4 regions of the Pedobacter folensis genome follow, and region 2 is predicted to be linked to each of the others. Evidence: riboswitches for the same ligand, from Rfam matches in the RefSeq annotation. Region 2 holds a riboswitch; each other region holds the start of a gene.
What was found. Region 2 has a riboswitch for S-adenosylmethionine ahead of AC04QZ_RS15325 (redoxin domain-containing protein). Riboswitches for the same ligand answer to the same signal wherever they lie in the genome.
Positions count from the first base shown of each region.

Region 1: linked by a shared signal. The riboswitch ahead of AC04QZ_RS04620 (SusC/RagA family TonB-linked outer membrane protein) and the one ahead of AC04QZ_RS15325 (redoxin domain-containing protein) in region 2 are both predicted to bind S-adenosylmethionine.
Region 3: linked by a shared signal. The riboswitch ahead of AC04QZ_RS02475 (O-acetylhomoserine aminocarboxypropyltransferase/cysteine synthase family protein) and the one ahead of AC04QZ_RS15325 (redoxin domain-containing protein) in region 2 are both predicted to bind S-adenosylmethionine.
Region 4: linked by a shared signal. The riboswitch ahead of metH (methionine synthase) and the one ahead of AC04QZ_RS15325 (redoxin domain-containing protein) in region 2 are both predicted to bind S-adenosylmethionine.

Region 1 covers NZ_JBWJIF010000001.1:1,151,904-1,155,056, reverse strand. The annotation lists gene AC04QZ_RS04625 (peroxiredoxin family protein) at 1-883, opposite strand, end outside; SAM riboswitch class I at 1,020-1,126, shown strand; gene AC04QZ_RS04620 (SusC/RagA family TonB-linked outer membrane protein) at 1,452-3,153, shown strand, end outside.
Region 2 covers NZ_JBWJIF010000003.1:163,984-167,136, reverse strand. The annotation lists gene AC04QZ_RS15330 (SusC/RagA family TonB-linked outer membrane protein) at 1-306, opposite strand, end outside; gene AC04QZ_RS15325 (redoxin domain-containing protein) at 750-1,877, opposite strand; SAM riboswitch class I at 2,121-2,220, opposite strand; tRNA gene AC04QZ_RS15320 (tRNA-Ala) at 2,440-2,516, opposite strand; gene AC04QZ_RS15315 (hypothetical protein) at 2,599-2,805, opposite strand; gene AC04QZ_RS15310 (CatA-like O-acetyltransferase) at 2,877-3,153, opposite strand, start outside.
Region 3 covers NZ_JBWJIF010000001.1:623,627-626,779, forward strand. The annotation lists gene AC04QZ_RS02470 (homoserine O-acetyltransferase family protein) at 1-415, opposite strand, end outside; gene AC04QZ_RS02475 (O-acetylhomoserine aminocarboxypropyltransferase/cysteine synthase family protein) at 444-1,775, opposite strand; SAM riboswitch class I at 2,040-2,150, opposite strand; gene AC04QZ_RS02480 (hypothetical protein) at 2,361-3,153, shown strand, end outside.
Region 4 covers NZ_JBWJIF010000002.1:922,372-925,524, reverse strand. The annotation lists gene metH (methionine synthase) at 1-1,712, opposite strand, end outside; SAM riboswitch class I at 1,834-1,938, opposite strand; gene AC04QZ_RS12560 (Bax inhibitor-1/YccA family protein) at 2,055-2,810, opposite strand; gene AC04QZ_RS12555 (hypothetical protein) at 2,849-3,153, opposite strand, start outside.

The sequences.
Region 1 (3,153 bases), on a different contig from region 2:
TGATGGTTAAAATCACCACCTTGTTTTTGTATTTCTCATCCTTTAACGAAATCTTTTTACCGTTTACATCAGGAAAGCTAAAATCAAGTGTTTTGTATCCTTTTTTCAGATAAGTAAGTTTGTAAGGATCGGGTAGGGCTGCATCTTTGTTTTTGGTTCCGGTAAAAGGCTGACTTCCCCTTGCACCTAAAATTTCGCCTGTTAACGAACCATCTGCCTGGAAAGTTCCTTTGTAATAGGCAGGAGAGGAGCCAATGAAGCTCGAAAGTTGAAATTCATTTCCTTCTACAACACCTTCCAGGTAACGCGAATCGCCGGTCACCCGTAAAAAAGTACCTGTTAGTTTGTTTCCCGTCTGTTTAAATAAACCTACTGTTTTTTCCGCTTTGCCATTGGGAGATTTAAAAACCACATCATAACTGCCGGAATAATCTGCTGTTGCAGGTTTAGCTGTCGTTTTGAAACGGTAATTTTTTCGCTCGGCAACAATCACCAAAGCTTTACCTGTATTATCCTGTTTCCTTAATGTACCGGTTAACTGGTCGCCGTCTATGGCAAAGGCGAGTTCGTTATCAAACTGGTCCAGTTTAACGAAAAGTGAATCGGATGTTTGTTTAATCAGACCACCCTCAAAACGCTCTTCGGCATTACGAAAATATAATTTCTGCTGTCCGCTTTTTTCACTGATCTCGAAGTTGAAAGGGATTTCTAATCCTTCCTTTACTTTAGCTATCCCGCGCCAGCTACCAAGGGCAACAAAAGTTTTTTGTTTTTTCTCCTGAAGTTTTTTCGCCTGGTTATTTGCTAATGTAGTATGTTCCTGTGCATAGGTAAAGGTGGTTGATATGGCCAATAGGGCTGTTAATAGGGATTTGAGTTTCATTGGGATGTGTTTAATCGACTAAATTAGTCGACAAATATAGGGATGTAATTGCCAAAGAAAAAATATTTGAATAAAAATCTATAAAAACTATAGGATAAATGGAATTAATTATACCTTTGCCCCAGTTATTTTAAAATACTTATCAAGAAAGGCGGAGGGAATGGCCCTGTGAAGCCTTAGCAACCATCTAATTTTTAGAAATGGTGCTAATTCCATCCCGGATGAATCTGGGGTAGTTAAGTCAGTTGTTTGCGTTATCCTTATAAGAATTATATGGAGCACTTCTGATTTAAGGGGTGCTTTTTTTTTGCCCTGAATGCGTTCTTGAGATTAAATTATGCATTAAATAAAATCATTCAAATGAAAAAGACAGACGAGCTGAAATCCATTGATGTAAACCCTAACGCAGGCTTCCGAATGCGTGGAGTCTGTTAAAATTGCTCCGTTTTAACAGGCTTTTTTAGACTAACCAATCCTTATTTGCTTTAAAAACAAACACGTTTTAGTCGTGGTGAAATGGTTTTGCCCAAAATTATTATCCCTTTTAACTAATTATTAACTACACAATATGTTTAAAAATTTAAAATCAATAGCGTTTATCTTGCTGCTCCTCATCGCGCAAAAGCTTTCCGCTCAGGATGCGAAGGTTACCGGAACGGTAAAGTCGGCAGATGGTGAAACACTCCCTGGTGTTTCCGTTTTAATAAAAGAAACTAAACAAGCCACGATTTCTGATGCAAAGGGCGCTTTCTCTATCAATGCACCAGATAAAGGTACCCTGTTGTTTTCTTACATCGGTTTTAAGAGCCAGGAAATACAGATCAATAAAAATGCCGGCCCGATTTCAGTCATTCTCCAGTCGAGCGATAATGCGCTGGATGAAGTAGTGGTTACGGCCCTGGGTATTTCAAGACAGAAGAAATCGCTCGGTTATGCGGTTCAGGAATTGAAAGGACAGGATTTGGCTGAAGCTAAAGAATCCAACCTGGTAAATGCACTCGCCGGAAAAATAGCCGGTGTAAGGGTAACCAATAGCCAGGGGAGTATGGGTTCATCACGGGTAGTCATCAGAGGTGAAACCTCTATTGCCGGAAATAACCAGCCTTTATTTGTGGTTGACGGAATTCCGGTAGACAATTCTCAGTTAAATTCGGCTGGGGCAAGAGATTATGCAAATACCATTTCGGATATCAATCCCGAAGATATAGAATCAATAAGTGTGTTAAAAGGACCAAATGCCGCGGCACTATATGGTTCGAGGGCTGCAGCAGGGGTTATCCTCATTAAAACCAAAACCGGTAAATCGAAAAAAGGATTGGGAATTGAGGTCAATTCAAATGCCGTTTTAGAAACGTTACTCACCCTTCCCGTTTATCAAAATGCCTTTGGTCAGGGTTCAGAAGGTCAGTTCAGTTATGTAGATGGTGCAGGTAAAGGCCTTAATGATGGAGTAGACGAAAGCTGGGGACCAAAATTGGATGGCAGATTAATTCCACAATTTTATTCGAAAGGAGTGGCGGTTCCATTTGTAGCACACCCTGATAATGTGCGCGACTTCTTTCAAACCGGATATTCATTAAACAATGGCGTATCGGTTGCAGATGCAGGTGAAAAGTACGACTATCGGATATCATACAACAACTTAAAACAGGTGGGTATTGTGCCTAACTCCGGACAGGGCAAAAATTCATTTGTGCTGAATACTACCTTAAAAATAACCCCTAAATTAAGTTTAACAGCGAACGCAAACTACAGCAGACTTAACTCTGATAACTTACCTGGAACGGGTGGTTCAAGATCAACCAGTACCATGTTGCAGTTTACCTGGTTTGGTCGTCAGGTTGATATTAACCAATTGAAAAATTATTTGGATGAAAATGGAAAAACGTTTAACTGGAACAACAGCTATTACAGCAATCCATATTGGGTAGCTTACGAGAATACCGTATCGCAAAACCGTAACCGTATTATTGGAAGTGTTGCACTGAATTATAAAATTATTGACGGACTTGATTTCAATTTCAGAACCGGAACAGATTATTACAATGATAGGCGTAAAGTGAGGATTGCTTATGGTACGAACGGCACGCCTTTTGGCTCGTACACGGAAAGTGCTTTCACCGTGAATGAGAACAATACCGATGCGACCTTAAATTTTAACAAACAGTTAAATGACGATTTTAGTCTCGAATTGCTGGGAGGAGGTAACATTCGCAGGCAATATATTGAACAGAATGATCAAAGTGCACCAAAACTGGCCATTGCAGGAC
Region 2 (3,153 bases):
ACCTGTTTGATCGGCTTGTAAGCTGATATTGATTGCCTTACGGTCACCAATATTCTCCCTTAGCGTTACAAAACCGAGGTAGCTAAACTCAATTGTTTTTGCCGAAGATGGAGCAACGATGGAAAACCTCCCGTCTGCATCAGTTTGCGTGGCAATTTTACTGCCCGCTATTCTTACAGAAACAGCAGGAATGGGCAGCCCGTCTGCCACAGCTATTACCTTTCCTGTAATAACTTTGGTTTGTGCCCTGGCATTAAAGACTGCAAAAAGGCACAGTATAATAAGCGAAAATAACTTTCGTTTCATTTATGATGGTTTTAGTTAATGAATGTTGATGCCAGGTCCCAATTCATGGCAGATATTGAAATTTTACCCACAGCGATTTCATTGCTAACAGAAAAACTGCCTAGCCTTAAATCAACACAATGCTTTAAGAAGAAAAATGGGGTAATTTGGGAGAATAGGATAGTTTAAGCAGTAATACAATCGTTTACGGCTAAGGGACATCCATTTAATTGACGAACTAATTTTTTAGGATATTTTCATTATATTTGTTTGAGTGGTTAAACATTAAGTCGCATTATTGGTCACATACCGTGATAAATCACTTGATTCAGGGGCGGCCTCAATCGCCCCTGTTATTATTTATCTGGTAACCTTTTATACACTTTGCATAAAAGGGCAGCTGTCTTTTTTCTCTTATTATTTCTAAAACTTATTAATTAATTTTTATTGAACCGTATTCTTATCTATTTACTTTTAGCCTCCAGAAGCGACGCCAGTTTTTCTTTCAATGCTTCTCCACGAAGTCCTTTTGCGATAATCTTTCCATCTGGATCAATTAAAAAGTTTGCCGGGATAGATCTGATTCCATATTGTTTTGCTACCGCATTGTCCCAAAATTTTAGGTCAGAAACATGTGTCCATGTTAACTGGTCATCGGCAATGGCTTTTAACCAGGCCTCTTTTTTCCCAGGCTGATCTAAAGAAACACCCAATATGGTAAACCCTTTATCTTTATACTGATTATAGGCTGCTACTACATTAGGATTCTCCTGTCTGCAAGGTCCGCACCATGAAGCCCAAAAATCAACCAGAACATATTTTCCTTTAAAATCAGATAATTTTACCGGTTTATCGTTTACATCATTTTGTGTAAAATCGATTGCCTGAAGTCCAATTTTGGTTTTCTTTACTGCGTTGAAGTAAATTGAAACATCTTTACCAGCTTTACTTTCTTTTACCGTCCCATCTAAACCAGCATAAACCTGTTCGGCTTCTGCCTGTACGGTTTCACTGGTGGCAATCTGCTGAATTGCGTTTAAGCTTATGTAAGATTTAGGGTTTTTCCTTGCAAAATCAAGGTATATCGGTTCCAGCGCCTTACTTGCTGCTTCATAACGTTTATAAATCGAATCGGTTAGTGCCTTATTTTTTTTTTGTTCAGGACTAAGTTTACCAAATTCGCCGCTTATGGCTGCAAGTTTATCCTGTACAGGTTTGGTCAGTGCTTTTAACTTATCATTATCGGCATTTACTTTCGATCCGGTAATTGAAGCATTTTTTAAAGAATCTGCGGTGGCGAGTTTAAGGGTACCTGTTTCGAGATAAAAGGACAATACATCCCTTTTTCCGTTTTTTTCAACTGGTTTTCTATAAAGCGATGCCCTAACCGGATCGGCTACATGGCCAGAAAAGGAGAATGATCCATTTTTTAATTCTGTAGAATCGGTAAGCGATTGTCCGTTCTGAGCATAACTGAGGTATACTTTTTCGGGGGCTGATGATTTTTTCAGGGTTCCCTCAATAGAGAACGGTTTCTGTGCCATTGCTGCAACCGGAAGGATACTAATGGCAATTAGTAGTGATTTTTTCATGGTTTTTGGTTTTATGGGTTCTTTTTATAAAATAATTAAGTTCAAAGTTGAAACATCATGTAAGCCCAACTACCTGATAATACGCTCGAAATAGTTGTTGCCTTTCAGCTGGAAGATATCAGGTTTCATCCCGGCAAAAACTTTGTTCGGGAGTGGTATCGTCAGCGCTGGTGTTTAAATAAATGTTCATTTTTTAATCTTTAAAATTTACCACAGGCTCATTCAGATTCTTTAGCGAAATCTTTCTTATCTTTCCTTGGTTAGAGGAAGGATTTAGCACCTTATTTGGCAACAGGTTGCTAAGACATCACAGGGCCTTTCCCTCAGTCTTTCTGGATAAGTCTGCAAAATTATTCCTTGCAGGAGCAAATATATATAATTCCTATAGATTTTGTAGTCTTTTTATTTAAAGTCTAAAAAAAGTGGTTATACCTGTAAAAACGCTCATGAAAATTGCATATCTATGACTGTTGATGTAACAAACTTGGTGGATATTTAAGCTGCTATGCAAGGGAAGAAACCCTTTAAATGATAAAGGCCACCTTACAGGTAGCCTTTAATGTGGTGGAGAATATCGGATTCGAACCGATCACCTCTTCACTGCCAGCGAAGCGCTCTAGCCAAATGAGCTAATCCCCCAATTTTAAATTTTCAAGCTTCCTGCCCGAGCAGCAAAAATAGCAAATACTTTCTCGAATGCAAATGATAATTCATTTTTTAATTAATCTTTAGGTTTAAAAGCAAGCAAGGCCATTAAACAGATTACCGCAAACACCGATTGCATAGGATAATTGATGAACAGAAAAAGTACAAATGTGGCAATAAGCAACAGCACAAAAAACATAATGGCCTTAAAAACGGTATCCATATAACACATGGCTACAACAGCCAAAAGGTAAAAAGGAATAATAACGGCAGCTATAAACATCGCCGAAAATAAATTCCTAATATTAACCGAACATTAAATATGCTTTAGGTTTAATTGCTTAAAGTTTTGAATTAAATATATTCGTTAACTTCTTTTTTGTTTAACAGCTCCTGATAACAATCTACAAATTGGGCCACGTTATAGCCATCCATCAAGGCATGGTTTACGTGTATGGAAACCGACATTATTTTTCTCCCGTTTTCATCTCTAACTTTACCAAAAGATATTTTAGGGCAGCTATCCTGATAAGCATAATTGCGGGCATGTGATAAAGAAGTGAAATTTAACCAGGGTAGTGCCGAATAGTGGATTACATTTTCGCCTGATGAGGAAGGGATTAAACCTTTG
Region 3 (3,153 bases), on a different contig from region 2:
CACCTAACGAACCACCGATTAATAATTTTATATAATCAATACCTAAATGCGATGCCAATAACTGGTGTGCCGATACTAAATCGCGGATGGTAAACTGAGGAAATGAAAGATAATAAGGCAAACCTGTTACGGGATTGGTACTTAATGGGTTCGAGCTACCATAATGCGAACCTAAAACATTGGCACAAACGATATAATGCTCTTCCGGATTGAACAATGAGTTTTGACCGAATAAACCTTCCCACCATTCAAAAACATCAGCATTGGCGGTAAGTGCATGGCAAACCCAAATCACATTATCTTTATTTGCATTTAATTTGCCATAAGTTTGATAAGCAATCTGCAGGTTACGGATTTTTTTTCCGCTCTCTAATTTGAACTGTTTATTATAGTGATATGTTGATGTTGTACTCATTGTTTTGTTGTATTCGGAATATTAACGGTTAGGCTTGTAAATGCGCTGTTGGAGCGGTAGCTTTAATGGTGGCGAACGCTTGTTCGAAATCGGCTTTAATATCATCAATATGCTCAATGCCGACTGAAACCCTTAAGGCATTTGGTTTAACACCCGCTGCCAATTGTTCTGTTTCGCTTAATTGCTGGTGTGTTGTGGCTGAAGGCTGAATGATCAATGTTTTGGCATCACCTACATTGGCCAGATGCGATACCAGTTTTAAGTTATCAATTACCTGTGTTGCGTTTTCTTTGCTTCCGGCCAACTCGAACGATAATACTGCCCCAAAACCATTGCTTAAATATTTTTTAGCCAGGTTGTTGTATTTGCTGCTGGCCAAACCAGGGTATTGAACTTCTTTAACCAATGGATGGTTTTCTAACCAGGTGGCTAATTCTAATGCATTATCTACATGGCGCTGAACGCGGAGCGATAAAGTTTCTAATCCTTGTAATAAAAGAAAAGAATTGAAAGGGGATAAGGCCGGTCCAAGATCTCTTAATCCTTCTACACGGGCCCGGATAATAAACTGGATATTGCCGAATGGTCCGCCGATGCCAAAAACATCGCTAAAAACCAAACCATGATAACCTTCCGAAGGCTCAGAGAATTGTGGGAATTTTCCATTGCCCCAGTTGTAATTTCCACCATCAACGATTACACCGCCAATACTGGTACCGTGGCCACCAATCCATTTCGTTGCCGATTCGACCACGATATTGGCGCCATGCTCTAAGGGTTTAAACAAATAACCACCTGCGCCGAAAGTATTATCGACCACCAATGGCAGATCATATTTTTTTGCAATGGCCGCAATTTTTTCGAAATCAGGAACACTAAACGCCGGATTGCCAATGGTTTCTAAAAAGATCGCTTTGGTTTTATCGGTAATTTTGTTTTCAAATTCTTCAGGCACATCCGGATTTGCAAAATCGACATGTATACCCAAACGTTTGAAAGCTACTTTAAATTGATTATAAGTTCCACCGTAAATGTGAGATGAAGAAACGATACTGTCTCCAGCTTCCAATATGTTGTTTAAGGCTATAAATTGAGCGGCTTGTCCTGAGGCTACGGCCAAAGCAGCTACACCACCTTCTAAAGCCGCAATACGTTTTTCGAAAACATCGTTGGTTGGATTCATGATCCGGGTATAGATATTTCCAAACTCTTTTAAAGCAAATAAATTAGCCCCATGTTCGGCATTTTTAAAGCCGTAAGAAGTGGTTTGATAAATAGGAACCGCTCTTGATCCAGTTGTAGGATCTATTTCCTGACCAGCGTGTAATTGTAAAGTTTCAAATTTATATGATGTTGACATAATTTCTATTTTTTTTTTGGTGTGATTTAGATAGGTGGAAATTAGGGTAATCCTAAAACCTAACAGGGCGTATCCCGATTTCGCGGGACCTTCCAATTTGAAAGAAACAAAAAAGGAAGATTTTTAAATTACTGTATGCAACAGCACATACAAGTAATCGCACGCATCTCGCAACAAATAAAAGAAATAGAAGTCCGTTCTACCTTTTTAAGGTTAGCACTGGGTTCGCTTAGCGATTGAAGATTTAATGTTTTCATCAGTTCTAATTTATATCTCCAAATAACACCATGTTATCCGGTCAGGAATTGGCACCTTCTCTTTCTGAGGGTTGCCAGTGGGTCATCGAGCCAGTCTCTCGCCACTTCTTTATAAATCAACCTGTGAAGATTGACTTTTATTTAGCTTTCTGCCAAATAATATTCCAAATGTCTGAATTTAATTTTAATCCACAAAATAAAATTTCGAAATTACATTAACGCACTGAAAATGAATGGTGTATTTTTATGGTGTGATGACAATGCGAAACTTTTAATAAGAAATTAACGCTTAAAATTCTAAGTTTGTGTTACCTATCTAAATTTAATCATGATGAAAAATACAAAAGCCCTATGTTTAGGCCTGCTCTTTACTGTAATAGGTTTAAGCAGCGCAAACGCCCAATTCGGAGGTTTAAAAGACAAACTGTTAAAAGTAGGCACTGCTCAGGGTGCTAAAGCCTTAGGGGTAGACAAGTTTTTAAAACAGCCCGCTGCCATTACCACCAGCTTTGAAGATGTAAACAGAGAAGGCGAAAAGCTACCTGATTTCATTAATTCATTAAATTTAAAGGCCCAGCCATTATATTTATTGCCTAAAAACCCAGAGGGTGGTTTTGTACTTTGCGAAGGTTTATACGAAATGACCAATAAAAGTTATTGTTTAAAAGCCGGAACTTTTGCGCCATCAAAAGGCGATGGTTATATGTTTGCACCAGTTTTAGGTCCGAAGGAAGAAATTGTGGTTTCTATTCTGAAAAGCGCTGAGAAACATCCTGATGTAGACCAACATGATATCCAGGCTTTACTCTGGACGATCATTGCCAGAACAAAATTTGCCGATTTTAATGGACAAGTTAAAGTAACTGCCATTAAATTATTAACACCAAAACAACTTACCCAATTAGAAGGTGGTGCATTAGGCATTTTACCCTTCGATGTAATGGAAAAGGCCAAAGATCAATTGCCTGCAGGTGTGAGGGCCGTTTTTGAAGCAGAAAATAATATCCGCCAGTTAGTCGCTTCTGGAAATTATACCTACGCAGATATGGAAAAATATGCGATTATAGCGGGTATGGCGCCACCAAGAAGCGATGTGCCAAGTGGTATCTGGACCAAACACC
Region 4 (3,153 bases), on a different contig from region 2:
CGAACGGTATTATTTCCCCTGAAAGAGAAAGAAATGTTAGAAACCCCTCCGCTCACTTTAGCATGAGGCAGGTTTTCTTTGATCCAACGGGTGGCATTTATAAAATCGACGGCATAATTGTTATGCTCTTCGAGTCCTGTTGCTACGGTTAAGATGTTCGGATCGAAAATAATATCTTCTGCCGGGAAACCAATTTCGTTTACCAGGATATCGTAACTTCTTTTACAGATTTCTTTCCTGCGCTCATAATTATCGGCCTGACCTTGCTCATCAAAAGCCATAACTACCACTGCAGCGCCATATTGCATAATTTTGCGGGCGCTTTCGCGGAATTTATCTTCACCCTCTTTTAATGAGATGGAGTTTACGATTCCTTTTCCCTGCAAACATTTTAAGCCATTTTCGATAACCGACCATTTAGATGAATCGACCATGATTGGCAATTTGGCAATATCCGGTTCAGAAGCAATGAGGTTTAAAAACTTAGTCATCGCGGCTTCTGAATCCAACATCCCTTCATCCATGTTCACATCAATTACCTGCGCACCGCCTTCAACCTGCTGCAAAGCAACAGCCAGTGCAGCTTCGTAATCGCCACCCAAAATCAGTTTAGAGAATTTAGGAGATCCTGTAATATTGGTTCTTTCACCAATATTCACGAAAATGCTTTCCGGAGTAATGGTTACAGGCTCCAATCCGCTTAAACGCATGTAAGGCTCCAATACCGGGATTTTGCGGGGTTCCGCTTTCCTTGCATTTTTCGCAATACAGCCAATATGCTCTGGTGTAGTACCACAACAGCCTCCCACGATGTTCACAAAACCTGATGCAATAAAGTCATCAACCAAATGTGCCGTTTCGTGCGGTTGTTCATCATAAGCACCAAATTCGTTTGGTAAACCTGCATTTGGATAGGCCGAAACATAACAGCCTGCTTTTGCAGCGAGTTCCTCGATATGCGGACGCATTTCTTTAGCACCCAAAGCACAGTTAAAACCAATACTTAATGGTTTTGCATGCATGACAGAGTTTAAGAAAGCTTCGGCAGTTTGACCTGAAAGTGTCCTTCCGGAGGCATCGGTAATGGTGCCGGAAATCATGATCTCCAGTTTACGGCCAATTACCTCTTCATATTTTTTAATGGCTACAATGGCCACTTTAGCATTTAAAGTATCGAAAATGGTTTCGATTAATAATACATCCGAACCACCATCAACCAAACCACGTACCTGCTCGTAATAAGCGGCTTCCAGCTCATCAAAATAAACCGCCCTAAAACCAGGGTCGTTTACATTAGGCGACATGGAAAGGGTACGGTTTGTTGGGCCTATAGCACCAGCCACAAAACATTTACGGTCTGGATTTGCAGCCATGAACTCGTTTACGGCTTCTTTTGCCACTCGCGCGCCTTCGAAACTCATTTCGTAAGAAAGGTCTTCCATCTGGTAATCGGCCATGGAAATGCGCTGTGTACTAAACGTGTTGGTTTCGATAATATCGGCACCAGACGCCAGGTACTCCAGGTGTATTGTTTTAATAATATCCGGACGTGTGATGTTGAGCAAATCGTTATTGCCTTTTACATCACAGGGATGGTTTTTAAATCGCTCCCCTCTAAAATCTTCTTCGGTTAAGGTATATCGCTGAATCATGGTACCCATTGCACCATCAATCACCAAAATACGTTTTTCTAATTCTTCTCTTATACCCATTTGTTGTGTAAAATGTGGGATGGAAAATGGCAAATGGCAAGACATATCATACATCTTCCATTATACATTATTACATCCTAAAAGGCTTATTTAAAAAGTTGGTACGTGAATCGTAATCCTAAACTTATCTGTTTCCGCTATTTGCAGAATAGAATTTAGCACCTTGTATGGTTACAGGTTGCTAAGACTTCGTTGGGTCTAATCCCTCCGTCTTTCTTAATAAGCATACAAAAATGCAACAAAGCAACATCAATTCCAAAAATTATCGCTTCGCTACCAAATAAAATTACAAAGGCCACGCAAAACTGCGCAGCCTTAAGAATATTGTTCTGTTATTTAGGTTTATCTTCTGTTACCGAAAATGCGTAACAGCGACAAAAACAAGTTGATAAAAGTGATATAAAGCGACAACGCACCCATAATTGCTAGCTTTTTGCTCTCATTTACACCTAAAGTGTTTCCGTTTTCATCTAATCCTTCACCAATTCTTTTAAGCTCCTGAACTTTGTACGCAGTTAATGCAGTAAAAATCGCCACTCCGATAAAACCCATAATGTAACCCAATGTTGAGCTACCTAAAAACATATTGATTATGCTGATGATCACCAAACCAATTACACCTGCAAATAATATAGGGCCAAATTTACTTAGATCGGTATCTGTGGTATATCCCATTATTGCCATTACCGCAAATATCGCAGCAGCCGCAGCAAAACTAATTACAACTGATGGCAAGGAGTAAGTTAACAAGATAAAGCTGAGCATTACTCCTGTTAATATAGAATAAAGCAAAAACACACCAATTAATGCCTGATAAGACATTCTTTGCATACCAGCACCCATTAAGAATACTAACCCTAGAGGAGCAAATATTGCGATGTACCCTAAAACGGTAAAGCCGCCCTTACCTGTTTGTGGGTTATAGGATAAAAGATAATCCAATACCGCCGGTGTACTGGCGATAAAATAAGCTGCAACTGTAGAAACAGCTAGTGCGACGAACATCCATAAGAAAACATTTCCGAAGAAACGTTTAGATGCAGATTTTTCCTGTACAAAAACACTGTTGTCCTGATATTGATAATTTTGTTGTTCCATTTTAAATTTTGTGTATTTAACTATATAAAAATAAATATTTAGTTTAATCTTTTTGTCAGCAGTTCTTCAACTTTTTTAAAGAACTGTAAAGGTTTTAAGGTGCGCCATGGCAGGTTGTCAAAAGCACCACCAAAGTTAATGTAATAATCGATGTTATTGTCGCGAAACTCGGTAATAACGTGTTGCTGAAAATTTACGCCCACAATCCAGCCGTCTTCTACTTCCTGAAACCATTCTTCGTAATAACTATCGTCAGAAGCATGGAAATTTAGCACATTTTCTCCGATCAGGATAAATTTATTAATACCTTCATCCATCATCAGCTCTAAAATATCGCGTTTCA